Regions from separate parts of the Streptomyces sp. NPDC093510 genome, predicted to be linked through region 1. Evidence: riboswitches for the same ligand, from Rfam matches in the RefSeq annotation. Region 1 holds a riboswitch; each other region holds the start of a gene.
What was found. Region 1 has a riboswitch for cobalamin ahead of metE (5-methyltetrahydropteroyltriglutamate--homocysteine S-methyltransferase). Riboswitches for the same ligand answer to the same signal wherever they lie in the genome.
Positions count from the first base shown of each region.

Region 1 (6,943 bases):
TCCATCAAGCCGTTCGTACGCGGCCCCTTCGCGCAGTTCTCCGAGGCCCGCGGCGACAAGGCGGGCGCCGAGGACCCCCTGTCGGGCTCGCCCGCGCACGACTTCCTCACCGGCAAGGGCGGGTTCCTGCAGACCTTCACCAACGGCCTGACCGGCATGCGGATGCGGGAGAACCGTCTGCACCTCGACCCGATGCTCCCTCCGCAGCTCGACCGCGGCGTGACCCTGCGCGGACTGACCTGGCAGGGGCGCACGTACGACATCGAACTCCGCGCCCACCGCACCACCGTGCGCCTCACCGACGGTGAGCCGATGACGCTCGACACGCCGCAGGGCGAGCAGATCGTCGGCAAGGGCAGCCCCGCCGTCCTCAAGACCCGCCGCCCCGACCTGACACCCACCACCAACGCGGCCCGCTGCACCGCCGCCGAAGCCTCGTCCGAGCAGCCCGGCATGTACGCGGGCGCCGCCGTCGACGGCAACTCCGCCACGGCCTGGGTCCCGGACGGCGCGCGCGGCCACCTGACGACGGACCTTCACAAGCCCGTCCGCGTCCACAAGGTCACGCCCGTCTGGACCGCCACCGAGCCGGCCGCCCACACCGTGGAACTCTCCCTCGACGGCCGCCACTGGCACCGCGCGGAGACGGACGACGCGCGACTCGCACGGTACGTACGGGTGACGGTGCGCGGCGACGAGGGCGCGAAGAAGCACCCCGGCATCGCCGAGCTGAGGGTGGACTAGCGAGGCACCAGGCAGCGAGGGGAGCCGGTGTGCTCTGCCGGGCGGGAGCTGGTCGCTCCCGCCCGGCCGCACCGCGCCGCGTCAGGCCGTCAGAGCTCGGCCAGCTCCGCCCGGACCGTCCTGGCCGCCGAGACCAGGTTCTCCAGGGACGTGCGGGTCTCGGGCCAGCCGCGCGTCTTGAGACCGCAGTCGGGATTGACCCACAGCCGCTCGGCGGGAATGGCGTCAAGTCCCTTGCGCAGCAAGGCCGCTGCCTCCTCGGCGCTCGGCACGCGCGGGGAGTGGATGTCGTACACACCGGGTCCCGCCTCGCGCGGGTACCCGTGGGCGGCGAGTTCGCGCGCGACCTGCATGTGGGAGCGGGCCGCCTCCAGGCTGATGACGTCGGCGTCGAGGTCGTCGATGGCCTGGACGACGTCGCCGAACTCGGCGTAGCACATGTGCGTGTGGATCTGCGTGTCCGGACGCACCCCGCTGGTGGTGAGACGGAACGACTCCGTGGCCCACGCCAGATAGCCGGGGTGGTCGGCGGCGCGCAGCGGCAACGTCTCGCGCAGCGCGGGTTCGTCGACCTGGATGACCCGGGTCCCCGCCCTTTCCAGGTCGTCGACCTCGTCGCGCAGGGCGAGGGCCACCTGCCGTGCGGTGTCGCCGAGCGGCTGGTCGTCGCGGACGAACGACCACGCCAGCATGGTGACGGGGCCGGTGAGCATGCCCTTGACGGGACGGCCGGTCAGGGATTGGGCGTACGTCGTCCAGCGCACCGTCATCGGCTCGGGACGGGAGATGTCACCGGCGAGGATCGGCGGCCGCACATAGCGGGTGCCGTACGACTGGACCCAGCCGTGCTGTGTGGCGAGGTAGCCGGTGAGCTGCTCGGCGAAGTACTGCACCATGTCGTTGCGCTCGGGCTCGCCGTGCACCAGGACGTCGATGCCCGTCTTCTCCTGGAAGGCGATCACTTCCCGGATCTCGGCCCTGATGCGCTCCTCGTACCCGGCGCCGTCGATCCGCCCGGCCCGCAGATCGGCGCGGGCGGACCGCAGTTCACCGGTCTGCGGGAAGGAGCCGATGGTCGTCGTCGGCAGGAGCGGGAGGCCGAGGGCGGCGCGCTGGGCAGCAGCCCGCTCCGCGTACGGCTGGGAACGCCGGGCGTCGGCGCCGGTGACGGCTCCGGTACGGGCTCGGACGGCCGGGTCGCGGGTGATGGGGGAGCCCGCCCGGGAGGCCAGATCAGCGCGGTTCGCGGCGAGTTGGGTGGAGATCGTGTCGGTGCCCTGGGCCAGGCCCCGGGCGAGGGTCACGATCTCGCCGGTCTTCTGGCGGGCGAAGGCCAGCCAGCGCAGGATCTGTGGCTCGATGTCACGTTCGAGGGCGGTGTCGATGGGAACGTGGAGGAGCGAGCAGGAGGCGGCGACGTCGACCCGGTCGGCGAGGCCGAGCAGGGTGCCGAGGGTGGCGAGCGACTGCTCCAGGTCGTTGACCCAGATGTTGCGGCCGTTGACGACACCGGCGACCAGCCGCTTGCCAGGCAGCCCGCCGACGGCGGCGAGCGCGTCGAGGTTGGCGGCGGCCGCCTCGGTGAAATCGAGGGCGAGGCCGTCGACCGGGGCCTTCGCGAGCACCGGCAGGGCATCGCCGAGCCGGTCGAAGTACGAGGCGACAAGCAGCTTGGGGCGGTCCGTGAGGGCGCCCAGGTCGCGGTAGGCGCGCTCGGCGGCGTTCAGTTCGGCCGGCGTGCGGTCCTGGACGAGGGCGGGCTCGTCGAGCTGCACCCACTCGGCGCCCGCCGCCCGCAGGTCCGCGAGCACCTCGGCGTACACCGGCAGGAGACGGTCGAGGAGGGTCAGCGGATCGAAGTCGGCGGCCACACCGGGCGCGGGCTTGGCCAGCAGCAGGTAGGTGACCGGGCCGACGAGGACGGGCCGGGCCGAAAGACCCAGCGCCCGCGCCTCCTCGAACTCGGTGACCTGCTTGGTGGAGTCGGCGCTGAACACCGTCCCCGGCCCCAACTCCGGCACGAGGTAGTGATAGTTGGTGTCGAACCACTTCGTCATCTCCAGCGGCGCCACGTCCTGCGTGCCGCGCGCCATCGCGAAATAGCCGTCGAGCGGGTCCGTGTCGACCGCGGCGCGGTGCCGTTCGGGGACGGCGCCGACCATGACGGTGGTGTCCAGAACGTGGTCGTAGTGCGAGAAGTCGCCGGTCGGAACTTCGCCGATGCCGGCGTCGGCGAGCTCCCGCCAGTTGGCCCGGCGCAGTGCGGCGGAGGCGGTACGGAGGGCGTCAGCGGTGACACGGCCCTTCCAGTAGCCCTCGATCGCCTTCTTCAGTTCGCGGTTGCGGCCCTGACGGGGGTAGCCGTACACGGTGGCTCGTGCTGCCGCGGCTGCGGTCCTGCTGGTCACGGAGATCTCCTTCGCGAGATGAATCCCTGAGATCCCGGGGACGGGACGAGAGCGCGAAGGGGCGACCTACCGGACAGTACGAGTGCGCGCGGTGGCGCGGTCGTCCGTCCGATATGTGCGCCGACCCGCCCTCGAGGTCACCGGGATGTCCGCGCCCGAAACGGTTCGTGCGCGGACAGCGGGCAGGTCTTCGGACTCGCGGGCACATCCTCACGGGGGAGGACACCTACTGGCCGTCGCTTCCCGGGACCGGTCTCCGGTCCCAGTGCGTGTGACGGCGGTCGTTCCCGCTCACCGCTGCGGGGCAGTCCCGGATTCTCACCGGGTTCCCTCTTACGACGCTCCCGCCTGGCGGACGGGGCGAACCAGCTGCACTGATCACCATACGGCGCCGTCCGCAGGCGGGCCGGGCCGGGACCGGATCCGAAAGGTGAGCTGCGACACGCGGCGCCGGACCGGCCGGCTATCCCGAACACTCCCGGGCCCGGCGCCCGGCGCCGCTGAGCAGGTCGACGCGCTGTCCCGCCCCTTCCTTGAGGACGTAGAGGGTGCCGTCCTCGGGCGTCCAGTAGCGGGGAACCAGAAAGACGCGGTCTCCGGAGACGTGGAACAGACGCAGCCCGCCGTACTCGTACGCGTACCGGCTGCCCTGGTCGGTGACGCGGCGGAAGCAGCTGCCGCCGCCGCGGATCATCAGATCCTTCTCGCTGAAGACGACGACGGCGGGGAAATCGCCGCTGAGCAGGGTCCGCTCGGTCAGCTCCGCCCGGCCGCGGCCCGCGATCGCCGCGTACGTCGACACGGCCCAGAACAGCGACAGGACACAGACGAAGAGCGTGAGCCCCCAGAGGCGCAGGTCCGGGCGGTCACGGGTGCGGGCGTACGCGGTGAGCGCGAAGCCGCCGATCGTGGTGAGCGGCAGCAACAGGTCGAACAGCCAGGGACTGAGCGGATACAGCGGTACGAGGGCGAGGGGCACCGCCCACGCGAATCGCAGCACGCGCACGGCGCGGGCGAGCCGTTCCGGTTCGCCCGCCGCCCAGCGGAGCAGTCCGAGCGCGCCGAGCGCGATGCCTGCCGCGCACCAGGCCGGGAGGTAGAGGGCCCCGACGCTGCGCAGCAGGTAGTCGCTGGTGGAGAAGTGGAAGACGGTGTCGCGCAGACCGAGGGCTTTGGTCTCGGCGTCGGTGCTCGCCCAGCCGAAGTAGAACAGGACGGCGGTCAGGAGAGTGACGAGGGAACCGATGGCTCCGACGATCTCGACCCAGCCGATGGCGGGTTCGGGGAGGGCCGGGGGCGGGGCCGGAGCTGGAGCCGGGCCCGGGGCGGGGTCCGGAGTCGGCGCTGGGGCGGGCTGTGGGGCAGGGGAGGGCCGGGGTGCCGGATCAGGGTCGGCGGGCGGTTGCGGTCCGGGTTGCGGCCGCGGTTCAGGAGGCCCGGTCATCGGTGCAGGGCGCCGGACATGGGTGACGCGGAGGAGGGCGACGGAGACTGCTGGACGCCGCTCCAGTCGACGGTGAACGCCGCCTGCTTGGCCACCCTCGCGCCGCTCTTCGTCACGAGCGTCACGTCGATGACCGTCGGACGCCGGCCCTCGAAGCGGTCGGGTCCCGGCAGGTCGACGGTGACCGTCCCGTCCTTGCAGCACCGCACCTTGTCGTCCTCGTCGCCGAAGGGTTCGAGGACGACCGGAGCCGTCAGCTCCGCGGCACGCAGCTCCACGGTGTCCGGCGCGTCGGGCCACGTGCCGTAGAAGCCGATCGACGCGCCCGGCGCGACGCTGCGATCCGTGGCGCTGATCGTGTTGCCGCAGGCCGCGACACCCGCGGGAGCGGACCGCAGCACCACCGGCTCGCCGGGATGCCGCTGGTGGTACGCGACGAAGCGCTGCAGAACCGCGAAGGCGTCACCGTCCTTGCAGAGGTAGTCGTCGGTCCCCGGCCGGTAACCGGCCGCGCGCAACCCCGCTTCGGCCCTGACCGCGATGTTCAGCCCGTCCCGCTCGCCGTGCGCGGCCTTGCAGATCCCGGCCAGCCCTTCGATGACCTTCCAGGACGCGGGCGACGCCGAGTTGTCGGGCCGCTTGTCGGGGTCGACCGCGCTGTCGTACGCCTGCCGGCACTCGCCCTTCTGGAGCGCGTCATACATGCTGTCGGGCTCGGGCGCCTCGTCCGTGTTGGGCGACTTGGGCCCCCACGGCAGCCAGCCCGGCGGCTTCCCGCCCCCGCGGCCCCCGTCGCCGTCCCGGTCGCTGTCACCCTCCCCGCCACCGTCCTTGTCGCCGTCGCCGTCGCCGTCGCCGTCGCCGTCGCCGTCGCCGTCGCCGTCGCCGTCCCGGCCGCCGGTCTGCCACGAGCCTTCCGTCGAACGCCCCGATGAACCACCCGATGAACCGCCCGACGGCCCGTCCGTTCCTCCGCCCGTCGGGCCGCCCCCGCCGGAGCCACCGCTCCCGCTCGCGGTGCCCGTGCCACCGCCGACGGAGTTCGCGCCCGCACTGGTGCCCCCGTCCGAGGAGCCTCCCCCGGCCCCGCCGCCCCGCGCCCCGCCATCGGGCGACGCGACCCCGCGTATCCCGAAGAACAGCCCCAGCACCAGGACGAACCCGACGGCGGCAAAGGCCCAGACCGGCACCCGAACAGCGCCCGAACCGGAGCGAACAGCCATGACGGCACCCCCGTATCGCCTCCCCACATCATGCTGCCGCGGGATGGCGCCCGGTATCCCTTTGGCGGAGTCCGCCCAGCTCAGGGACGCCAGTACAGTGCCGGGTCGGGATGGTCGACGAAACCGAGGTCCCGGTACAGCGGTTCGCCCTCGGAGGACGCGTACAGGTCGACGCGGGACGCCTCCTGCGTACGGAACCAGTCGAGCAGCGCCCGCATGATCGCGCGGCTGTGGCCCCGCCTGCGGTACCGGGGGTCGGTGACCACACCGATCACGTGCCCGACCCGGCCGTTGCGGTTGTGGGGGCCGGGGAACCACTGCTCGACGGTGCCGATGCCGCAGGCGGCGAGGCCCTGTTCGCCGTCCACGACGAAGATGCGCGCGGCCTCCGTCGTCAGCTTCTCCTCGAGTACGGCGGCGAGTTCGCGGCGCCAGTCGTCCTCCTGCGACGAGGGGTTGAAGTACTCCCCGCCGAGGTTCTCGAAGAGCAGCGCCCGTAGGCGCACGAGTTCCGGGAGGTCGGCTTCGGCCGCCCTGCGAACGGCGGTAGTGGGCATGGTGAGTTGGTCGGTGGCGGGTCCGGTGGGCTGGCTCATGATGATCAGCCTCACGGATGACCTCACGCATCTCAACCCTTACCTGCCTCAACCCTTAAGTGTCTCAACCCTTATCCGCCTTACGGGGAAAGGCTGTTGATCACAGGTGAGGAGCGGGATAGGAAGGCACCATGACGACTCTCGGCGTGGTGTTCCGTCCCCAGCTTCCCCCCGAACGCCTGCGTGCCATGGTGCGCACGGCCGAGGACGCGGGCCTCGCGGAGCTGTGGCTCTGGGAGGACTGCTTCCTGGAGAGCGGCATCGCGAGCGCGGCCGCCGCCCTCGCGTGGTCCGAGCGGCTGCGCGTGGGGGTCGGTCTGCTGCCCGTGCCGCTGCGCAACGTCGCCCTCGCCACGATGGAGGCGGCCACGCTGCACCGGCTCTTCCCGGACCGCGTCATGCTCGGCGTCGGGCACGGCGTGCAGGACTGGATGGGGCAGGTGGGAGCCCGCGCCGAGTCTCCGCTGACCCTGCTGCGCGAACACCTCGACGCGATGCGCGCCCTGCTGGCCGGCGAACGCGTCACGA
Region 1 is NZ_JBFBEE010000005.1:205,801-212,743, reverse strand. It holds gene AB0N81_RS10210 (glycosyl hydrolase family 65 protein) at 1-744, shown strand, start outside; gene metE (5-methyltetrahydropteroyltriglutamate--homocysteine S-methyltransferase) at 834-3,152, opposite strand; cobalamin riboswitch at 3,316-3,537, opposite strand; gene AB0N81_RS10200 (hypothetical protein) at 3,616-4,596, opposite strand; gene AB0N81_RS10195 (hypothetical protein) at 4,593-5,819, opposite strand; gene AB0N81_RS10190 (GNAT family N-acetyltransferase) at 5,900-6,415, opposite strand; gene AB0N81_RS10185 (LLM class flavin-dependent oxidoreductase) at 6,547-6,943, shown strand, end outside.

Region 2 (6,943 bases), on a different contig from region 1:
GTGGCTCATTTACGAAGGGACCATCCGACCGTAACCGTCCCCAGCCGCCGCACTTTTGAGCGTATGCGAACAGACCAGCAGGAGTCGGACCCCCGGCAGGGGTTCCGCTGCTGCTGAGCAGGCACATCGACCGCATAGTCACTCGTCCGTTATCCGGACAGGGGTTCCATAGATCAAGACTCTCGCTTAGATTTCCCGCACGTTAAGCACGGGATGAGTGAGGGAACGGAGCCGCGCTATGCCAGATGCGCCTGAAGTGAACAGACCGGTCGTCACGCCGGTCCGCGTGGTCATCGCCGTCTGCCTTGTCGCGCCCTTCGTGGCGATGCTGTGGGTGAGCTCCTACGCCAGGATCGAACCGACGTTCATCGGCATCCCGTTCTTCTACTGGTACCAGATGCTGTGGGTGCTCATCTCCACGGTGCTCACGATGATCGCGTACAAGCTGTGGCAGCGTGACCAGCGCGCACGCAAGGAAGGGGCGCGGTCATGAACGACGGAGTCAACGGCGTCGCCCTCGCGGTCTTCATCTTCTTCTTCGTCGCGGTCACGGTCATGGGCTTCCTCGCGGCCCGCTGGCGCAAGGCCGAGAACGACCAGAGCCTGGACGAATGGGGCCTCGGCGGCCGCTCGTTCGGCACCTGGGTCACCTGGTTCCTGCTCGGCGGCGACCTCTACACCGCTTACACCTTCGTGGCCGTCCCCGCGGCGATCTACGCGGCGGGCGCGGCCGGCTTCTTCGCCGTGCCGTACACGATCCTCGTCTATCCGCTGATCTTCACCTTCCTGCCGCGCCTGTGGTCGGTCTCGCACAAGCACGGCTACGTGACCACCTCCGACTTCGTGCGCGGTCGCTTCGGGTCCAAGGGCCTCTCGCTGGCCGTCGCGGTCACCGGCATCCTCGCCACGATGCCCTACATCGCGCTCCAACTGGTCGGCATCCAGGCCGTCCTGGACGTCATGGGGATCGGCGGCGGCCCCGACACCCACTGGTTCATCAAGGACCTGCCGCTGCTGATCGCGTTCGCGGTGCTCGCCGCGTACACGTACTCGTCGGGGCTGCGGGCGCCCGCGCTGATCGCGTTCGTGAAGGACGGCCTGATCTACCTCGTCATCATCGTCGCGATCATCTACATCCCGATCAAGCTCGGCGGCTTCGACGACATCTTCGCCAAGGCGGGCGAGGCGTTCTCGCAGACCAACCCGGCGACCGACAAGCCGCGCGGCGCGCTCGCGCCGCCGGAGGCCGGCCAGTGGACGTACGCGACGCTGGCGCTCGGCTCGGCCCTCGCGCTCTTCATGTACCCGCACTCGATCACGGCGACGCTCTCCTCCAAGAGCCGCAACGTGATCCGCCGCAACACCACGATCCTGCCCCTGTACTCCCTGATGCTGGGCCTGCTCGCGCTGCTCGGCTTCATGGCGATCGCGGCCGGGGTCAAGGTCGACAACGGCCAGCTGGCGATCCCGCAGCTCTTCGAGGACATGTTCCCCGACTGGTTCACGGGCGTCGCTTTCGCCGCGATCGGCATCGGCGCGCTCGTCCCGGCCGCCATCATGTCCATCGCGGCCGCGAACCTCTTCACCCGGAACATCTACAAGGACTTCCTCAAGCCCGACGCGACGCCCGAGCAGGAGACGAAGGTCTCCAAGCTGGTCTCGCTCATGGTGAAGGTGGGCGCCCTCGTCTTCGTCCTCGGCATGGACAAGACCGTCGCGATCAACTTCCAGCTCCTTGGCGGCATCTGGATCCTGCAGACGATGCCCGCCCTGGTCGGCGGCCTGTTCACCCGGTGGTTCCACCGCTGGGCGCTGCTCGCGGGCTGGGTGGTCGGCATGGTCTACGGCACGCTCGCCGCGTACGGCGTCGCCTCGCCCACGCAGAAGCACTTCGGCGGCTCCTCCGACACGATCCCCGGCATCGGCGAGATCGGCTACATCGGCCTCACCGCGTTCGTCCTGAACGTGGTCGTGACCGTGGTCCTCACCTTCGTCCTGAAGGCGCTGAAGGCCCCCGAGGGCATCGACGAGACGTCGCCGGAGGACTACACGGCGGACGCGGGCGACCCCGGCGTCATACAGGAACTGCCCAAGGCGACGGCGGGCGCGGGGCACTGACCCGTACCACCGCGCACACGACTCGGGCCGCCGGAAAAAACCGGCGGCCCCTTGTCGTGTCCCTGTTGCACACTGCGCGGCATGGACATCACGATCAGGCGGGCACACCCCGAGGAGTACGCGGCACTGGGCGACCTCACCGCGCAGGCCTATCTCGACGACGGACATCTGGACTACGGGGCGGAGGACCGCTATCTGCCCGTACTGCGGGACGTGGCGGGGCGCGCGGCGCACGCCGAGATATTGGTGGCGGTGGCGGACCAGCCCGTCGGCGGCGCCGCCGACGGGCTCCTCGGCGGCGTGACCTTCGTACCGGCCGGCGGGCCCATGGCGGACATCGCGCGGGACGGCGAGACGGAGATCCGCATGCTGGCGGTCGCGCACGCGGCGCGCGGCCGGGGCGTCGGCGAGATACTGGTGCGCGCGTGCGTCCAGCGGTCCCGGGACGCGGGCCGTGACCGGCTCGTTCTGTCCTCCTCGCCCTCGATGCGGACCGCCCACCGGCTCTACGAACGCCTCGGCTTCGTACGGACGCCGGAGCGCGACTGGTGCCCCCTCCCCGACCTCCCGCTGCGCACCTACGCGTTGACACTCTAGGCCCCGCCCCCGCGAGCCGACACAAGATGTGGGCCTGCTTCAGAAACGCGGCACAAGATGTATGCTCATGCTCGCTGTCGCCGCAGGGGAATCCGGTGCAAGTCCGGAACTGTCCCGCAACGGTAGACGTGTGCGCATTTGTCGTACGCGGAGTCCGAAGACCTGCCGACAGTGCACCCGAGCCGTCCGGCCGGGTGCCGACCGTCCGGGCCTCGTGGAATGGGCCGGTGGACGCGGTACGCCACCCTGCCCGGGTGCGCCCGTGTGTGCCATCCCCTCCATGAGGCCCAGAGCCGAGCGAGGGAGAGCTCCACGTGACCATCGCGCCTGCCGAACCTGCGTCAGCGCTGTCACCGCAGCCCACCGACAGCACTGTGGGTACCGACGGACCAGGGGCCGTGCTGCTGCGCACCCTGACCGACCTCACCGCCGACCTCCCCGACGCCGACCCCGGCCGGGTCGCCGCCGCCGCGTTGCGCGGCCGGTCGGCACGGGCCGACGAGTCGGAGCTGCGGGAGCTGGCGACCGAGGCGGCCGCGGGGCTCATCTCCGAGGACCCTGCGTACTCCAAGCTCGCCGCCCGGCTGCTGAGCCTCTCCATCGCCGCCGAGGCCGCCTCGCAGGGCGTGCGCACCTTCACCGAGTCGATCACGGTCGGTCACCGCGAGGGTCTGATCGCCGACCGCACGGCGGCCTTCGCCACCGAGCACGCGGCGCGGCTCGACGCGCTCGTGGAGGCCGCGCTCGCGGACGGCGCGGACTTCCGCTTCGGCTACTTCGGCCTGCGCACGCTGCACAGCCGCTATCTGCTGCGCCACCCGATCACCCGGCAGGTCATCGAGACCCCGCAGCACTTCATGCTGCGCGTCGCGAGCGGCCTCGCGGAGGACGGGAGCGTGCGAGCCGTCGACGAAGTCGCCGCGCTGTACGGCCTGATGAGCCGCCTGGACTACCTGCCGTCCTCGCCGACGCTCTTCAACTCCGGCACCCGGCACCCGCAGATGTCGTCCTGCTACCTCCTCGACTCCCCGCTGGACGAGCTCGACTCCATCTACGACCGCTACCACCAGGTCGCGCGCCTCTCGAAGCACGCGGGCGGCATCGGCCTCTCGTACTCCCGCATCCGCTCCAGGGGGTCGCTGATCCGCGGGACGAACGGGCACTCCAACGGCATCGTGCCGTTCCTGAAGACCCTGGACGCCTCGGTCGCCGCCGTGAACCAGGGCGGGCGCCGCAAGGGTGCCGCCGCGGTCTACCTGGAGACCTGGCACTCCGACATCGAGGAGTTCCTGGAGCTGCGCGACAACACGGGTGAGGACCAGCGCCGCACGCACAACCTCAACCTGGCGCACTGGATTCCCGACGAGTTCATGCGCCGGGTCGCCGCCGACCAGGAGTGGTCGCTGTTCTCGCCCTCGGACGTGCCGGAGTTCGTCGATCTGTGGGGCGAGGAGTTCGACGCCGCCTACCGGAAGGCGGAGGCCGCCGGGCTCGCGAAGAAGACCATGTCGGCCCGGGACCTGTACGGCCGCATGATGCGCACCCTGGCGCAGACCGGCAACGGCTGGCTGACCTTCAAGGACGCCGCCAACCGCACCGCCAACCAGACGGCGGAGCCCGGTCACACGGTGCACTCCTCCAATCTGTGCACGGAGATCCTGGAGGTGACGGACGACGGGGAGACGGCCGTCTGCAACCTCGGCTCGGTGAACCTCGGCGCGTTCGTGGACACGGCCGCCGGTGACATCGACTGGGAGCGGCTGGACGAGACCGTCCGCACGGCCGTCACCTTCCTCGACCGGGTCGTGGACATCAACTTCTACCCGACCGAGCAGGCCGGGCGCTCCAACGCCAAGTGGCGTCCGGTGGGCCTGGGCGCGATGGGTCTGCAGGACGTCTTCTTCCAGCTGAAGCTGCCCTTCGACTCCCCCGAGGCGCGCGCTCTGTCGACCCGCCTCTCCGAGCGGATCATGCTCGCCGCGTACGAGGCGTCCGCCGACCTCGCCGAGCGCAACGGGCCGCTGCCGGCCTGGGAGAAGACCCGCACCGCGCGCGGCGTCCTGCACCCCGACCACTACGGTGTCGAGCTGACCTGGCCGGAGCGCTGGGCGGCGCTGCGGGAGCGTATCGCCGCCACCGGCATGCGCAACTCGCTGCTGCTGGCCATCGCGCCGACCGCGACCATCGCCTCCATCGCCGGTGTCTACGAGTGCATCGAGCCGCAGGTCTCCAACCTGTTCAAGCGCGAGACGCTGTCCGGCGAGTTCCTCCAGGTCAACGCCTACCTGGTGGAGGAGCTCAAGCGGCTGGGCGTGTGGGACGCGCACACCCGTGAGGCGCTGCGCGAGGCCAGCGGCTCGGTGCAGGGCTTCGACTGGATTCCCGAGGACATCCGCGCGCTGTACCGCACCGCGTGGGAGATCCCGCAGCGCGGCCTGATCGACATGGCCGCCGCCCGCACGCCCTTCCTGGACCAGGCGCAGTCGCTCAACCTCTTCATGGAGACGCCGACCATCGGCAAGCTCTCCTCGATGTACGCCTACGCCTGGCAGCGGGGTCTGAAGACCACGTACTACCTGCGCTCGCGTCCCGCCACCCGCATCGCCCGCGCGGCCGGCGGCTCGAACGCCGCCGCCACCGCCCCCGCCCCCCAGCAGGTGACCGACCCCGAGGCCGTCGCCTGCTCCCTGGAAAACCCCGAGTCCTGCGAGGCCTGCCAGTAATGAGCTCCACGACCCACAGCGAGAAGAACCTCCTCGACCCGGGCTTCGAGCTGACCCTGCGCCCCATGCGCTACCCGGACTTCTACGAGCGCTACCGGGACGCGATCAAGAACACGTGGACCGTCGAGGAGGTCGACCTCCACTCGGACGTCGCCGACCTGGCGAAGATGACGCCCGAGGAGCAGCACCTGATCGGCCGCCTCGTCGCGTTCTTCGCGACCGGTGACTCGATCGTCTCCAACAACCTGGTGCTGACGCTCTACAAGCACATCAACTCCCCCGAGGCGCGGCTCTACCTGAGCCGTCAGCTCTTCGAGGAGGCTGTGCACGTCCAGTTCTATCTGACGCTGCTCGACACCTATCTGCCCGATCCCGAGGACCGGGCGGCCGCGTTCGACGCGGTCGAGGAGATCCCCTCCATCCGTGAGAAGGCGCAGTTCTGCTTCAAGTGGATGGACTCGGTCGAGAAGCTGGACCGGCTGGAGACGCAGGCCGACCGCCGCCGTTTCCTGCTCAACCTGATCTGCTTCGCGGCGTGCATCGAGGGCCTCTTCTTCTACGGTGCATTCGCCTACGTCTACTGGTTCCGCAGCCGCGGTCTGCTGCACGGCCTGGCGACCGGCACGAACTGGGTGTTCCGCGACGAGACGATGCACATGAGCTTCGCCTTCGACGTGGTGGACACGGTCCGCAAGGAGGAGCCGGAGCTCTTCGACGACGCGCTCCAGACGCAGGTCACGGACATGCTGAAGGAGGCCGTCGAGGCCGAGCTGCAGTTCGCCCGCGATCTGTGCGGTGACGGTCTGCCGGGCATGAACACCGACTCGATGCGCGCGTACCTGGAGTGCGTGGCCGACCAGCGTCTGCAGCGCCTCGGCTTCGCGCCGGTCTACGGCTCCGAGAACCCGTTCTCCTTCATGGAGCTGCAGGGTGTCCAGGAGCTGACCAACTTCTTCGAGCGGCGGCCCTCGGCCTACCAGGTCGCGGTGGAGGGCTCGGTCTCCTTCGACGACGAGTTCTAGACGAGTCCTGGGACGCATCCTGGACGAGTCCTGGACGCGCGCCGGTGTGCCCGCCCCCGTTCTGCCGGACGGGGGCGGGCACCTTGCCGTGTCAGCGCGTCAGCGCGGTGCGGCCCGCAGGACGAGCCGCTTGGGGTGCAGGGTGATGCCGACCCGGGTGCGGATGTCGGTCTCCTCGACCGGCTCAAGACGCCACTTCGGCACCACCGTCCCGAGGATCAGGGCGAGTTCGGCCAGGCTGAAGTGGTCCCCGGGGCACTTCCGGTTGCCGACGCCGAACGGCATCATCGCGAACTCCGGCACGTCACCGGCTCGTTCCGGATTCCAGCGGTCGGGGTCGAACTCGAGGTTCCGCTCGAAGGAACGCGGGTCGCGCTGCATCGCGTACACGCTGTAGACGAGGTCGGCGTCCGCCGGAATCGAAAAGCCGCCCAGTTCGGTTTCGGCCACGGCCCTGCGCGTGAATATCCAGGCGGCAGGCCG
Region 2 is NZ_JBFBEE010000009.1:189,813-196,755, forward strand. It holds gene AB0N81_RS16630 (YbdD/YjiX family protein) at 1-117, shown strand, start outside; gene AB0N81_RS16635 (DUF3311 domain-containing protein) at 239-493, shown strand; gene mctP (monocarboxylate uptake permease MctP) at 490-2,118, shown strand; gene AB0N81_RS16645 (GNAT family N-acetyltransferase) at 2,200-2,715, shown strand; cobalamin riboswitch at 2,770-2,900, shown strand; gene AB0N81_RS16650 (ribonucleoside-diphosphate reductase subunit alpha) at 3,030-5,438, shown strand; gene AB0N81_RS16655 (ribonucleotide-diphosphate reductase subunit beta) at 5,438-6,460, shown strand; gene AB0N81_RS16660 (cytochrome P450) at 6,560-6,943, opposite strand, start outside.
Region 2: it holds a riboswitch for cobalamin, as region 1 does, so the genes downstream of both, AB0N81_RS16650 (ribonucleoside-diphosphate reductase subunit alpha) here and metE (5-methyltetrahydropteroyltriglutamate--homocysteine S-methyltransferase) in region 1, are expected to answer to the same signal.

Region 3 (6,943 bases), on a different contig from region 1:
ATCTCGTTGGTCCCTTCCAGGATCTGATGGACCCGTAGGTCGCGGACGATCTTCTCGATGCCGTACTCGCTCACATAGCCGTACCCTCCGTGCAGTTGGAGTGCGCGGTCGGCCACGGAGTAGCCGGTGTCCGTCGCGTACCTCTTCGCCATGGCGCACAGGTACGGCGCTTGCGGGTCGCCGCGGTCGAGGGCTTGCGCCGCCTGTCGTACGAGGGCACGGGCGGCGGCGAGTTCGGTCGCCATGTCGGCCAGGCGGAAGCGCAACGCCCCGGCGTCCAGGAGGCGGCGGCCGAACGCCTCGCGGTCGGCGAGGTGGACCAGGCTGCGGTCGAGCGCGCTGCGGGCCCCGCCGAGGGAGCAGGCGGCGATACCGAGACGGCCGCCGTTGAGGCCGTTCATGGCGATGCGGAACCCCCGGCCTTCCCGCCCCAGGAGCCGGTTGCCGGGTACGCGGACGCCGTCCAGGATGACCTGCCTGGTGGGCTGCGCGTTCCAGCCCATCTTCTGCTCGTTCGGGCCGAAGGAGACACCCGTGTCGTCCTTGTCGACCACGAAGGCGGAGATCCCGTCGGCACCGTCGCCTCCTGTGCGGGCCATGACGACGTAGAGCTGGGACGCGCCGGCTCCGGAGATGAACTGTTTCACGCCCGTGAGCAGCCAGTCCTGCCCGTCACGGACGGCCCTGGTGGTGAGAGCCGCCGCGTCCGAGCCGGTGCCGGGCTCGGTCAGGCAGTAGCTGGCCAGGTCGTCCATGGCGCACAGCCGGGGCAGCCAGGCAGCACGCTGGTCGGGGTCGCCATAGCGGTCGATCATCCAGGCGACCATGTTGTGGATGGACAGATAGCCCGCGATGGAGGGGCAGCCCGAGGCGAGCGCCTCGAAGACGAGGACACCGTCCTCGCGGCTGAGGGCGGACCCTGCGGACTCCTCCCGGACATACACCCCGCCGAGGCCGAGCCCGGCCGCCTTGCGCAGGACATCGACGGGGAAGTGCTTGTCCCGGTCCCAGTCCACCGCGTGCGGGGCGATGTGGTCCTGGGCGAAGTCCAACACCGTCTCGATCAGGGCTTGTTGGTCCTTTGTGAGCATGGTGTGGGTCATGCCGCTCACTCCATGGTCGGGATCGTGAAGCTCGCGCCTGCGCGGAGCCCGGCGGGCCAGCGCGAGGTGACCGTCTTCGTGCGGGTGTAGAAGCGGATGGCGTCCGGGCCGTGCTGGTTCAGGTCACCGAAACCGGACGCCTTCCAGCCGCCGAAGGTGTGGTAGGCGACCGGAACCGGGATGGGGACGTTGACGCCGACCATGCCGGTGTTCACGCGGCGGGTGAAGTCGCGGGCCGTGTCGCCGTCGCGCGTGAAGATCGCGACGCCGTTGCCGTAGGTGTGCTCGCTCGGCAGTCGCAGTGCCTCTTCGTAGTCGGCCGCGCGAACCACGCACAGGACCGGTCCGAAGATCTCCTCCTGGTAGATCCGCATGCCGGGCGTGACCCGGTCGAAGAGGCTGGCCCCGGTGAAGAACCCCTGCTCATGACCGTCCAGCCTGAAGTCCCGCCCGTCGACGACGAGCTCGGCGCCTTCCTTCACACCGAGATCGACGTACGAACGGACACGGTCGACGGCGTCCTGGCCGACCAGGGGGCCGAAGTCCGCCTGAGGGTCGTCGCCGGGTCCGATGCGCAGGGTGCCGATACGCTCCTTCAGGCGGGCGACAAGGGCATCAGCTGTGTCCTCGCCCACCGGAACGGCGACGGAGATGGCCATGCAGCGCTCCCCCGCCGAGCCGTACCCGGCGCCGATGAGGGCGTCCACGGCCTGGTCGAGGTCGGCGTCCGGCATCACGATCATGTGGTTCTTGGCGCCGCCGAAACACTGGGCGCGCTTGCCGCGCGCGGCCGCGGTGGCGTAGATGTGTGCGGCGACCGGCGTGGAGCCGACGAAGCCGAGCGCCTGGACGCGCGGGTCCTCAAGGAGGGTGTCCACGGTTTCCTTGCCGCCGTTGACGACGTTCAGGACGCCGGGCGGCAAGCCCGCCTCCAGGAACAGTTCGGCCAGCCGCAGCGGGACGGACGGGTCGCGCTCGGACGGCTTGAGGATGAAGGCGTTGCCGCAGGCGAGCGCGGGCGCGGCCTTCCACAGCGGAATCATCGCCGGGAAGTTGAAGGGCGTGATGCCCGCGACGACGCCGAGCGGCGAGCGCAGCGAGTGGACGTCGATGCCGGTGCCCGCGTTGTCGGTGAACTCTCCCTTGAGGAGGTGCGGGATACCGGCGGCGAACTCGACCACTTCCAGGCCGCGTTGGATGTCCCCGTGCGCGTCGGCGACGGTCTTGCCGTGCTCGGACGACAGGAGTCGGGCCAGCGTGTCCTTCTGCCGGTCGACGAGGGTGAGGAACTTCAGCAGGACACGGGCGCGCCGCTGCGGATTCCATTCCCCCCACTCGCGCTGGGCGCGGACGGCGTCGGCGATGACCGCCTCGGTCTCCGACCGGTTCGCGAGGGGGACGCGCGCCTGGATCCGGCCGGTGTTCGGGTCGTACACGTCGCCATAGGCCCCCGAGGTCCCCTCGGTGTGCCTGCCGCCGACGAAGTGGGTCAACTCGCGCACAGCGGCGCGGTCTTGCATGCGGACCATGAATGCCTGCTCTCGTCAGGTGATCCGGGATGGCGCGCGGAGACAGGGCACAGGCGAGCGGTGGCTCGTGTGCACGTGACCGCGCGAGAGCGCGTATGGCGAAGGGCCGTCAGCCGACAGGGGCGGTTACGGGGCGGGAGAAATCCCGGCCGTGGAAGCCGTGGAAGCCGTGAAAACCGTGAAATGCCGGTTGCCGCGGATCATCAGTGGCGTGGATACGCGCCGGTGCCATGCGTGTCAGCTCCATCCTCGTGGACAACACGGACATTCCGCGGCCGGTATCCTGACTCCCGGATCAGCGCGCGCCGCCCGCCTTCCCGACATCCAACGCGTCAGTGGCGTACTGCTCGACGGCGAACTCCCCGGTCACAGTGGCGGGACCGTGTCGGATTCACACCGACTTCCCTGCACCGCGGACCTTCTCTCCCGACTATATAGTTGGACGTCCTAGTAAATCCAGACCCCAGCTGATGAGGCGCCGGTTCCCCCGTCCGGTGCCGATGACCAGCACGTGACGCCGCTCCGCACTGCCCCCCGCCACCCTCGGCCCGAGCGCCGCTCAAGGTAAGGGTCGTAGCCTTACTTCGGTCACTACGGTTCTTACGGTTCTTACGGTTCCACTCAAGGAGTTGATCGCATGAGCGACCTCATTCGCCTGCCGGGTGAGGGGCACAAGCTGGTCACGAAGGCGCAAGAAGTGACCTTCAAGGCCACGGGGGCGCAGGGTTCCTCCGCCTCCATCTTCGAGGTGGTCGTGCCGCCCGGCTTCGACACCGGCGGCCACTTCCACGAACAGTCGGAGGAGTTCTTCTACATCCTCGAAGGCGAGTTGGAACTGCTGGCGTTCGAGCCCGCCGAACGTACGGATGACTGGCTCGACTGGGAGTCCGTCGACGGGGACAGGGTCGTACGCGCCCCCGCGGGCAGCAGCATGTTCGTGCCGCCCAACACCCCGCACGCCTTCAGGAACGCCACGGACAAACCGGTGCGCATGCTGTTCCAGAGCTCCCCGTCCCCCGAGCACGAGCACTACTTCGAAGAGATCGCGGAGATCTGGTCGGCCGGTGACTCGGTGGACCCCGAGGCGGTCAAGCGCATGCGGAGCCGTTACGACGTCAAGCAGATCACGCCCATGCGCTTCGACCCGTCGGCGGCTCGGACCGCACAGGGAACCGTCCCTGCTCCGGAGCCCGCCGCGATGGGCTGACCGGGGCGGGCCGACACCGTGCGCAGGACTCTGCGGGCGCCGTGGAGCGGGTCACCGCCCCAGCATCGGTGCCCGCAGGTGTCTTGCTGGACGCGTTGGCGGCAGGCGGTGTGCCAGGACGCCCGAACCCGGCGGCGACCCGGGCCCGACCACTCCCAAGCGGCGGCCGCCCGACCGACAGTAGGCCGGTCAGGCGCGGTCGTGGAGGGTGACCTGGTAGCCGTCGGGGTCGGCGAAGGTGAATGTCCAGCCGAAGGGCCCGTCGATCGGCGCGGAGACGATGGTGTGACCGTCGGCGACGAGAGCGTCGTGAATGGCCTGGACGTCGGTGGCGTGCAGCCAGATCGCGGCACCGATGCCGGGCTGAGCAACAGATGCGAGATCGGTGCCGGGAACGATGTCGCGGAGCGCGAACGCGATCGGCTTCGTCTCGAAGACGACGGCGTGCGGGGGCCCGGCCTGCGAGCGGACGAGGCCGAGGTACTGCTCGTAGAACGCCTGCGAAGCGCCGAGGTCGCGCACCTGGAGCGAGATGAAGTCGGGGCCGGTGACGGGCATGATGATGCTCCTTCTTGTCGTGTCAGCTTCCTGACACAGGTGAACCTATGTCAGAATGCTGACATGAAACAAGACGGTGCCGGTATCGACCTGGAGACGTCACTGGGCTACCTGCTCAAAGAGGCGTCGAGCGCCCTCCGCGTAGCCATGGAGGAGGTGCTGCGGCCACTCGGGATGAGCGTGACGCACTACTCCTGCCTCGAACTGCTGGCTCAGCGGCCGGGCTTGTCGAACTCCGAGCTCGCGCGGGGCGCGTTCGTGACACGGCAGACGATGAACGTGCTGCTCCAGAACCTGGAACGAGAGGGGTACGTGACCAGGCCCGCGGAGGCACCCGTCGGGAAGGTTCTTCCCGCACGACTCACGCCTCGCGGCCGGCGGAGTCTCGAGAAGGCGACCGCTGCGGTCCGGTCCGTCGAGGTCAGGATGCTGGCCGGCATGACCGAGACTGAGCGGACAGGCGCGTACCGGATCCTGCGGAGCATGGTCCATTCCCTGCGTGATGGCAACGACGGCGCCTAGCTCGTTCCCCGGAGTTCCTGAGAGCCTCTGAACCCCGACCCCGACCCCGACCCCGACCCCAACCCCGCCTCGCAGGAAGCTCCGGAGATGTGCGCGCACTACGTAGCAGTCGGGCCCCAGCTCCTCACATCCGGGAGCGCAGCACGTCGACCTCGCAGCCCGGCGCGAACGCGTCGAAGCCGTGCTCGAGCAGCCAGCGGACTCCCAGCAGGCTTCGCAACGACCACCACGCGCGAATCACGTCGAGGTCCACGTCGGCGCCGTAGCCGGCGATGACGTCGCCGAGGTGCTCTTCGTGGCCGAGCGTGAAGGTGGCGAGGTCGTACAAGGCGTCGCCCTGGCCCGCCTCGGACCAGTCGATGATGCCCGTGATCTCGTCCTCATCCGCGAAGACGTGAGCGATCTGCAGGTCGCCGTGCGTGAACACGGGAGTCAACAGCCGGAGGGCGGCCTCGGCGACCTGGCGGTTGCGGGTGACCAGGTCGGCGGGCAGGAGGTCGTTCGCCACGAGCAACTCGCACTCGCGGTCGAGTTCCGCCGCCAACTGGTCGGGGGCCCGGCCGCCCCGCCCGGGCCGGGGCGGCAACGGCGCGTCGTGCAGTTTCCGGATGGCCGCACCCGCCGCGGCCCACGCCGCCGGTGGCGTGGTCGACGGCTCGCCGAGGCGGCCGAGCGTTCTCCCCCGGACCGCGGCGATCGCAAGGACGTGCGGCTTGCGCCACAGGACCTGCGGGGTCGGGACCGGCGCCAGGGTCATCGCCTCGACCTCGGCGTCGATGCGCGCCTGATCACCGTCCACCTTCAGGAACATGTCGCCGACGCGCAGGGTGGCGCGCTCTGAGTGGGCGACGATGACCTTGACCTCATCCATGACGACCAGCATCCCGGATGACCGTCGGCGCCGCTGGGAATATCGCGTCGGCTGGACCGTCCTGCTCGCAGCCTTGGTCGGCGCTGCGCTGCCGTCGACGCTGCGCGTCGGCGCCAGGGTCCGTCTCCCAACAGGCCCCAACTGGTCTCGCCCAGAGCGGGAAGCCTCGGTCCATGTTGTGGTCGAAGATGCCGCTCGTGTGGTTGAGCAGGTGCCGCAGGGTGATTCTCCCTGGCCGATAGCCCTTGCCGCGCACCACCCCGGGCAGCCATTCCGCCACGCTGTCTGCCAACGACAGCCCTCCCTCGGCTTCCAGCTTGAGCAGCACCGTGGCGGTGAAGGTCTCCCGGGGTCGTCGCCCAGGTGCGAGACGCGCACAGGGTGTAGAACGGCCGGGCCGGTGCCGGGAATCTGGCCTCCGAGCACTGCGAGGTCCCCCTACCAGTTCTCACGGTACCGGTTGCACTCATCCGTGAGGCCCGCGTACAGTCGACTCACGGTTAACACGCACACTATCCGTGAGGAATCTTTTCGTGTCTTCCCCGACCCCGCAGACCGCTCCGTTCCCCGTCCGCGTTTTCGGCGGCCCGACCGCCCTTTTCGAGTACGGCGGGCTGCGCTTTCTCACCGACCCGACCTTCGACGGTCCCGGCGACCACCAGGCCCCGGCCGTCGTGCTGACCAAGACGGCGGCGTCTGACGGCAGCCCGGCCGATGTCGGCCGCGTCGACGTGGTCCTGCTCTCGCACGACGAGCACGCCGACAACCTCGACACCTCCGGCCGGGCCCTGCTCGCCGATGTACCGCTGACGCTCACCACCCCCGGCGGCGGGGAGCGTCTCGGGGATGCGGCCACTGGCCTCGCCGACTGGCAGTCGGTCGAGCTCGAGCGCCGGGACGGCGGACCCGGCACGGTCACCGTGACTGGCGTGCCCGCCATCCACGGCCCCGGCCCGCGCGAGGAGGTCGAACCGATCTGCGGCGAGGTCGTCGGCTTCGTCCTGACCGGCGAGGGCCTGCCCACCGTCTACGTCAGCGGCGACAACGCCTCCCTCGACGCGGTCGAGGACATCGCCGAGCGCTTCGCACCGATCGACACGGCCCTCCTCTTCGCCGGAGCGCCCCGCTTCGCCGAAGTCTTCGACGGCAAGGT
Region 3 is NZ_JBFBEE010000023.1:49,722-56,664, forward strand. It holds gene AB0N81_RS31300 (acyl-CoA dehydrogenase family protein) at 1-1,103, opposite strand, end outside; gene AB0N81_RS31305 (CoA-acylating methylmalonate-semialdehyde dehydrogenase) at 1,109-2,632, opposite strand; cobalamin riboswitch at 2,888-3,082, opposite strand; gene AB0N81_RS31310 (cupin domain-containing protein) at 3,270-3,839, shown strand; gene AB0N81_RS31315 (VOC family protein) at 4,029-4,397, opposite strand; gene AB0N81_RS31320 (MarR family transcriptional regulator) at 4,461-4,919, shown strand; gene AB0N81_RS31325 (aminoglycoside phosphotransferase family protein) at 5,044-5,790, opposite strand; partial or broken gene AB0N81_RS31330 (serine hydrolase domain-containing protein) at 5,966-6,235, opposite strand; gene AB0N81_RS31335 (MBL fold metallo-hydrolase) at 6,324-6,943, shown strand, end outside.
Region 3: it holds a riboswitch for cobalamin, as region 1 does, so the genes downstream of both, AB0N81_RS31305 (CoA-acylating methylmalonate-semialdehyde dehydrogenase) here and metE (5-methyltetrahydropteroyltriglutamate--homocysteine S-methyltransferase) in region 1, are expected to answer to the same signal.

Region 4 (6,943 bases), on a different contig from region 1:
CAGGGCACCGAGTTCGCCGGGGACGGTGACGTCCTCGTAATCGATGCCGAGCGCGGCGCGCGGGTCACCGATGTGGACCTGTGGGGTGAGCCGGACGCGGTCGCCGGGTCCGAGGGAGCCGTGGGTGACGGCTTCGAGGCGGCGTACGACCGTGTCGGCCTCGTGCGGGGCGGACTCCAGGACGGGGCCGACGATCGCGTGGGTGCCGTCGCCGCTCAGGCCGTACGTGCCGGGGCGGAGGCTCGCGAGGGCGCGGGTGAGGCTGATCCGGCCCGCGGCCGTGGCGTGCACGGTGAGGCGTGGGTCGGTCGGCAGGGGTCGGCCCGCGGGCACCTTGAGAGCGGCGTCGCTGGCGAAGCGGCCCGCCGCGATGGCGGCCGCGGCCGTCCCCAGGGCGGCTGTGACTGCGGTGACGGCCGCTGCCGTCGCTTTGGCTGGGCGCACCGTCCCAGTGTCCGGGGCCGAGGGCTCCGGGGCCAGTGGGCGGTGTCCGCGGGGTGACGCGCCGGGTCAGTCGGCGGGCCTGCCGTACCCGCGCAGTTTCTCTTCCGCTTCGCGCAGCTGCCCCGGGGAGAGGAGGGTCGGGGCGTGGCCGGGGACCGCGGCTGCCGTGAGCCAGAGGCGGGACATCCATTCCAGTTGGGCCGTGCGGTCGTAGGCCTGGGAGAGATTGTCCCCGTAGGTGACCGTTCCGTGGTTCTGGAGGAGGCATCCCGTGCGGTCGCGCAGGGCCCTGAGCATGTGCTCGGCCAACTCTTCGGTGCCGTAGAGCGCGTAGGGCGCGACGCGGACCGGGCCGCCGAGGATGCCGGTCATGTAGTGGACCGCCGGGAGCTCGGGGACCAGCATCGAGACGGCCGTGGCGTGCACGGCGTGGGTGTGGACGACGGCGCCCGCGTATGTGTTGCGATAGATCGCGAGGTGCATGGGGAGTTCGCTGGTCGGCGGGAGGTCGCCGAAGAGCTGTCGTCCTTCGAGGTCGACGCCGACGGCGTCCTCGGGCCGCAGCCGGTCGTAGGGGACTCCGCTCGGGGTGACGAGGACCGTGCCGCCGACGCGTACGGAGACGTTGCCCGAGGTGCCGACGACCAGGCCGTCCCGCACCGTCCTGCGAGCGGTCCCGACCAGCTCGGCCCAGGCGTTCCGGATGGCGTCGCGCGCCGCTTCCCGCTCCTCGTCCCGCTGCTCAGTCATGCGGTGATCCTGCCAGCCGGACGCCGGGAGCCGTACCCGCGTGATCAGGATCTCTTTCGACGGGCCCGACCCGTTCCGCGGGCTGCTCGGAGCCGGTCGTGCGAGGACCCGTCATCGGATGGCGGAACCCGACACTCCGCCCAGTTTGCGGGCCTCCCGGGGGGCCTCCGTACGATCGTCGTCGGACACCTGGTCCATACGGAGCGAGGGCACTCCGCTTCGGGTCACCGCACCGCCCGACCCAGTTCACTTTCCGTTCACCCGGGTTGCCTACGTTCCACATGCCACTGACGTCCAACAGAAGCCTGGGTAAATGGAACACATCACGCTTCTCCTCGGGATCGTGATCGTCACCGCTCTCGTGTTCGATTTCACGAACGGTTTCCACGACACTGCCAACGCGATGGCGACGACCATCTCGACCGGCGCTCTCAAGCCCAAGACGGCGGTGGCCATGTCCGCCGTGCTCAACCTCGTCGGAGCCTTCCTCTCCGTCGAAGTCGCCAAGACGATCTCAGGCGGCATCGTCAACGAGGACGGCCTCAAAACCGAGGTGATCTTCGCCGCGCTCGTCGGCGCGATTCTCTGGAACCTCCTGACCTGGCTGGTCGGCCTGCCCTCCAGCTCCTCCCACGCGCTCTTCGGCGGCCTCATCGGTGCCGCGGTCATGTCGATGGGCTGGTCGTCGATCAACGGCGGCACCGTCGTCACCAAGATCCTGATCCCGGCCCTCGCCGCGCCGCTCGTGGCGGGTCTCGCCGCTGCGCTGGCCACACGCCTGACGTACCGGATCGGCCGCAACACCGACACCAAGGCCACCGCCAAGGGCTACCGCGCGGGCCAGATCGCCTCCGCGGGCCTCGTCTCGCTGGCCCACGGCACCAACGACGCGCAGAAGACCATGGGCATCATCACGCTCGCCCTGGTCACCGGCGGCGTCCTGAACCCCGGCGCGAACCCCCCGATGTGGGTCATCGTCTCGGCCGGTGTGGCCATCGCCCTCGGCACGTACCTCGGCGGCTGGCGCATCATCCGCACCATGGGCAAGGGCCTCACCGACCTCCAGCCGCAGCAGGGCTTCGCCGCCCAGACCAGCGCCGCGACGGTCATCCTGGCCTCCTCGCACCTGGGCTTCTCGCTCTCCACCACCCAGTCCTGCTCCGGCGCCGTGATGGGCGCGGGCCTCGGCCGCAAGGGCGGCGTGGTCCGCTGGTCGACCGCGACCCGGATGTTCATCGCCTGGGGTCTGACCCTGCCGGCCGCCGGTCTGGTCGGCGCGGGCGCCGAGTTCCTCACCCAGCAGGGCCCCTGGGGCGTCGCGGTCACCGCCGCGCTCCTGGTCGCGGGCTCCGCCGTCATCTGGGCGCTCTCGCGGCGCAACGCCGTCACCCACACCAACGTCACCGACGACGAGATCCGCCACGACGGCACCACGGCCGCCGAGCCCGCGGGCGTCGTCACCACCGCGATCGCCGCCGTCAGCCCGCCCCCGGTGGGCACGACGGCCGCCATGACCGGCCCGGACGAGGCCGTCAAGGCCACCCTCTCGGCCCCGACCACGACCACGACCGGCGCCATGGCGGACCCCGCCAGGCCGGCGACGGTGTAAGGACAGACGACCATGAGCATCGACTGGGCAGCTCTCGGCTCCGTCTTCGGAGTCAGCCTCGTGGTGACCGTGGCCCTGGTGGGCCTGTTCACCCTCGGGATCGTCGGCCTCTCCCAGCAGGAGCGGGCGGCCTCCTCCACCGGCGGCTCCGCGGCCATGGCCCGCACCGGCGCGTACGCCTGCTTCGCCCTGTGCGCGGCGGCCGTGGCGTACGGGATCTATCTGATCGTCGCCTGACACAGCAGCGTTCCCGGGTGGGGCGCGGAGCGTGCGAAAACGCTCCGCGCCCCACTCTTGTATGTGGGCCCCAACACACTCTCCCACCGCAGGTCAACGGCGAGTTGACGGGCATTCGCGGGGCGTGGTGGACTGCCGGGGCCAACTACGGCGGCAGAAGAGGAAGCCGGTGCGAATCCGGCGCGGTCCCGCCACTGTCACCGGGGAGAGACCTCCCCGCGAGCCAGGAACTCTCGCCGCCGATCACGTCGAACCAGGGCGCGGACACCCTGAGTGAGGACATATCGCCATGCTCGGCCGCCCGTTGCCGGTTCCTTCTCTGAGTACGAGTTCCCTCCTCAGCGCAGCGGCGGGCTGAGCCCATGAGTGCCGATCGCGACTTCGCGTACGGCGCCGCCGCCGGACTCCTCGGTGACCTGCTGCTCGGCGATCCCCGCCGTGGCCATCCTGTCGCCGCGTTCGGACGGGCGGCGGGTGCCGTCGAACGGGTGCTGTGGCGCGACCACCGCGGGTGGGGCGCGCTGCACGCCGTGGTGTGCGCCGGGGGTGCGGCGGGCGCCGCCGTCCTCGCCTCTTCTCTCGTACGCCGGTCACGTGCCGGGTCCGTGGCGCTGACCGCCGCCGCGACCTGGGCCGTGGTCGGCGGGACCTCGCTCGGCCGTGAGGCGCGGGCGATCGGCGGGGCGCTGGAGGCCGGCGACGTCGAGGTCGCGCGGGAGCGGCTGCCGCATCTGTGCGGGCGGGACCCGCAGGCGCTGGACGCCGACGGCATCGCGCGGGCCGTCGTGGAGTCCGTCGCCGAGAACACGTCCGACGCGGTGGTGGGGGCGCTCGTGTGGGGCGCCTTCGGCGGGGTGCCGGGGCTCGTCGCCTTCCGTGCCGTGAACACGCTCGACGCGATGGTCGGGCACAAGTCGTCGCGGTACCGGCGCTACGGCTGGGCCTCCGCGCGGCTCGACGACGTCTTCGGCTGGCCGGGGGCGCGGCTCACCGCCGTGCTGGCCGCGCTGGCCGGGGAGTCACCCTCGGGGGCGGTGCGGGCGTGGCGCGCGGACGCCGCGAAGCATCCGAGCCCCAACGCCGGACCCGTCGAGGCCGCCTTCGCCGGGGCGCTGGGCGTCCGGCTCGGCGGGACCCTGTCGTACGCGGGACGGGTCGAGCACCGGCCCGTGCTGAACACGGACGGGCGTGACGTGGGCGTGGCCGACATCGAGCGGGCAGTGAAGCTTTCCCGGTGCGTGAGCTGGCTGGCTCTAGGCGCCTCGGTGACCGCCCGCCTGGCGCTGCGGTCGGCAAAGTCAGGGAGAAACGTATGAGTGGTGGGCTGCTCGTCGCAGGGACCACCTCGGACGCCGGGAAGAGCGTCGTCACCGCGGGCATCTGCCGGTGGCTGACCCGCAAGGGTGTGTCCGTCGCGCCGTTCAAGGCGCAGAACATGTCCCTCAACTCCTTCGTCACCCGCGAGGGCGCCGAGATCGGGCGGGCGCAGGCCATGCAGGCGCAGGCCGCCCGCGTCGAGCCGAGCGCGCTGATGAATCCCGTGCTGCTCAAGCCCGGCGGCGACCGCTCCAGCCAGGTCGTGCTGATGGGCAAGCCGGTGGGCGAGATGAGCGCCCGCGGCTACCACGGAGGGCGGCAGGCGGCGCTGCTCGACACCGTCGTGGGGTGTCTGGAGGAGCTGCGGGGCAGCTATGACGCCGTGATCTGTGAGGGCGCGGGCAGTCCCGCCGAGATCAACCTGCGGCGCACCGACATCGTGAACATGGGCATCGCGCGCGCCGCCCGCTTCCCCGTGCTCGTCGTCGGGGACATCGACCGGGGCGGGGTCTTCGCGTCGTTCTTCGGGACGACGGCGCTGCTGAGCGCGGCCGACCAGGAGCTCGTCGCCGGCTACCTGGTGAACAAGTTCCGTGGGGACGTCTCCCTCCTCGAGCCCGGTCTCGACATGCTGCTCGGGCTCACCGGGCGGCGTACGTACGGCGTGCTGCCGTTCCAGCACGGGCTCGGCATCGACGAGGAGGACGGCCTGCGGGTCTCCCTGCGGGGTGCGGTGCGGGAGTCCGTGGTGGCGCCGCCGGTCGGCGAGGACGTGCTGCGGGTCGCCGTGTGCGCCGTGCCGCTGATGTCCAACTTCACGGACGTCGACGCGCTGGCCGCCGAGCCGGGCGTCGTCGTGCGGTTCGTGGACCGGGCGGAGGAGCTCGTCGACGCCGACCTCGTCGTCGTACCGGGCACGCGCGGGACCGTGCGCGCCCTTCAGTGGCTGCGCGAGCGCGGCCTCGCGGACGCCCTCGCGCGCCGCGCCGCCGAGGGGCGGCCCGTGCTCGGCATCTGCGGCGGCTTCCAGGTCCTCGGCGAGCACATCGAGGACGAGGTCGAGTCGCGTGCCGGGTCCGTCGACGGGCTCGGGCTGCTGCCCGTGCGGGTGCGGTTCGCCCGCGAGAAGACCCTCGCGCGGCCGGTGGGCGAGGCCCTCGGGGAGCGCGTCGAGGGGTACGAGATCCATCACGGCGTGGCCGACGTCGCGGGCGGGGAGACCTTCCTGGACGGCTGCCGGGTCGGCGAGGTGTGGGGCACGCACTGGCACGGGTCGCTGGAGAGCGACGCGTTCCGGCGCCGGTTCCTCGCCGAGGTCGCCCGCGCGGCCGGACGCCGTTTCGTGCCGGCCCCAGACACCAGCTTCGCCACCCTGCGGGAGGAACAGCTAGACCTGCTCGGCGACCTGATCGAAGAACACGCGGACACGGACGGACTCCTGGACCTGATCGAGAACGGCGCGCCGAAGGGTCTGCCGTTCATCGCGCCGGGAGCGCCCTCGTGAGCGCCGCCACGCACCACCGCTTCAAGGAGGCCCTGTGACCACCCCGTATCCGTTCACCGCCCTCGTCGGGCAGGACGACCTGCGGCTCGCGCTCTTGCTGAACGCCGTATCGCCCGCTGTCGGCGGCGTGCTCGTGCGGGGGGAGAAGGGCACCGCCAAGTCCACCGCCGTGCGCGCTCTCTCGGCGCTGCTCCCGGAGGTCCCGGTCGTCGCCGGGTGCCGCTTCTCGTGCGATCCGGCGGCCGCCGACCCGAACTGCCCCGACGGCCCGCACGAGGCGGGCGGCGCCACGGCGCGGCCCGCGCGGATGGTGGAGCTGCCGGTCGGCGCGTCCGAGGACCGGCTCGTCGGCGCCCTGGACATCGAGCGTGCGCTCGCGGAGGGCGTCAAGGCGTTCGAGCCCGGCCTGCTCGCCGACGCGCACCGCGGCATCCTGTACGTGGACGAGGTCAATCTGCTCCACGACCACCTGGTCGACCTGCTCCTGGACGCGGCCGCGATGGGCGCCTCGTACGTGGAGCGCGAAGGCGTCTCCGTGCGGCATGCCGCGCGGTTCCTGCTCGTCGGCACGATGAACCCCGAAGAGGGCGAGCTGCGGCCGCAGTTGCTCGACCGGTTCGGTCTCACCGTCGAGGTGGCCGCGTCCCGTGAGACCGACCAGCGCGTCGAGGTCGTACGGCGGCGGCTGGCGTACGACGACGATCCCGAGGGCTTCGCGGGGCGCTTCGCCGAGGACGAGTCCGCGCTGCGGGCCCGCGTCGCGGCGGCCCGCGCACTGCTCCCCCAAGTCGTCCTGGGCGACGCGGCGTTGCGGCAGATCGCGGCGACCTGCGCGGCGTTCGAGGTCGACGGGATGCGCGCGGACATCGTGATGGCGCGCACGGCGACGGCGCTGGCCGCGTGGGAGGGCCGTACCGACGTGCAGAGCGAGGACGTGCGGCAGGCCGCGCTGCTCGCGCTGCCGCACCGCAGGCGCCGCAACCCCTTCGACGCGCCGGGCCTCGACGAGGACAAGCTCGACGAGACGCTGGAGGAGGCGCGCGAGAACGAGGCTTCCGAGGAGCCCGAGCCGCCTGAGAGCG
Region 4 is NZ_JBFBEE010000004.1:386,699-393,641, reverse strand. It holds gene AB0N81_RS08870 (hypothetical protein) at 1-444, opposite strand, end outside; gene AB0N81_RS08865 (class II aldolase/adducin family protein) at 511-1,194, opposite strand; gene AB0N81_RS08860 (inorganic phosphate transporter) at 1,508-2,803, shown strand; gene AB0N81_RS08855 (hypothetical protein) at 2,816-3,040, shown strand; cobalamin riboswitch at 3,160-3,293, shown strand; gene AB0N81_RS08850 (cobalamin biosynthesis protein) at 3,403-4,356, shown strand; gene AB0N81_RS08845 (cobyric acid synthase) at 4,353-5,861, shown strand; gene AB0N81_RS08840 (putative cobaltochelatase) at 5,896-6,943, shown strand, end outside.
Region 4: it holds a riboswitch for cobalamin, as region 1 does, so the genes downstream of both, AB0N81_RS08850 (cobalamin biosynthesis protein) here and metE (5-methyltetrahydropteroyltriglutamate--homocysteine S-methyltransferase) in region 1, are expected to answer to the same signal.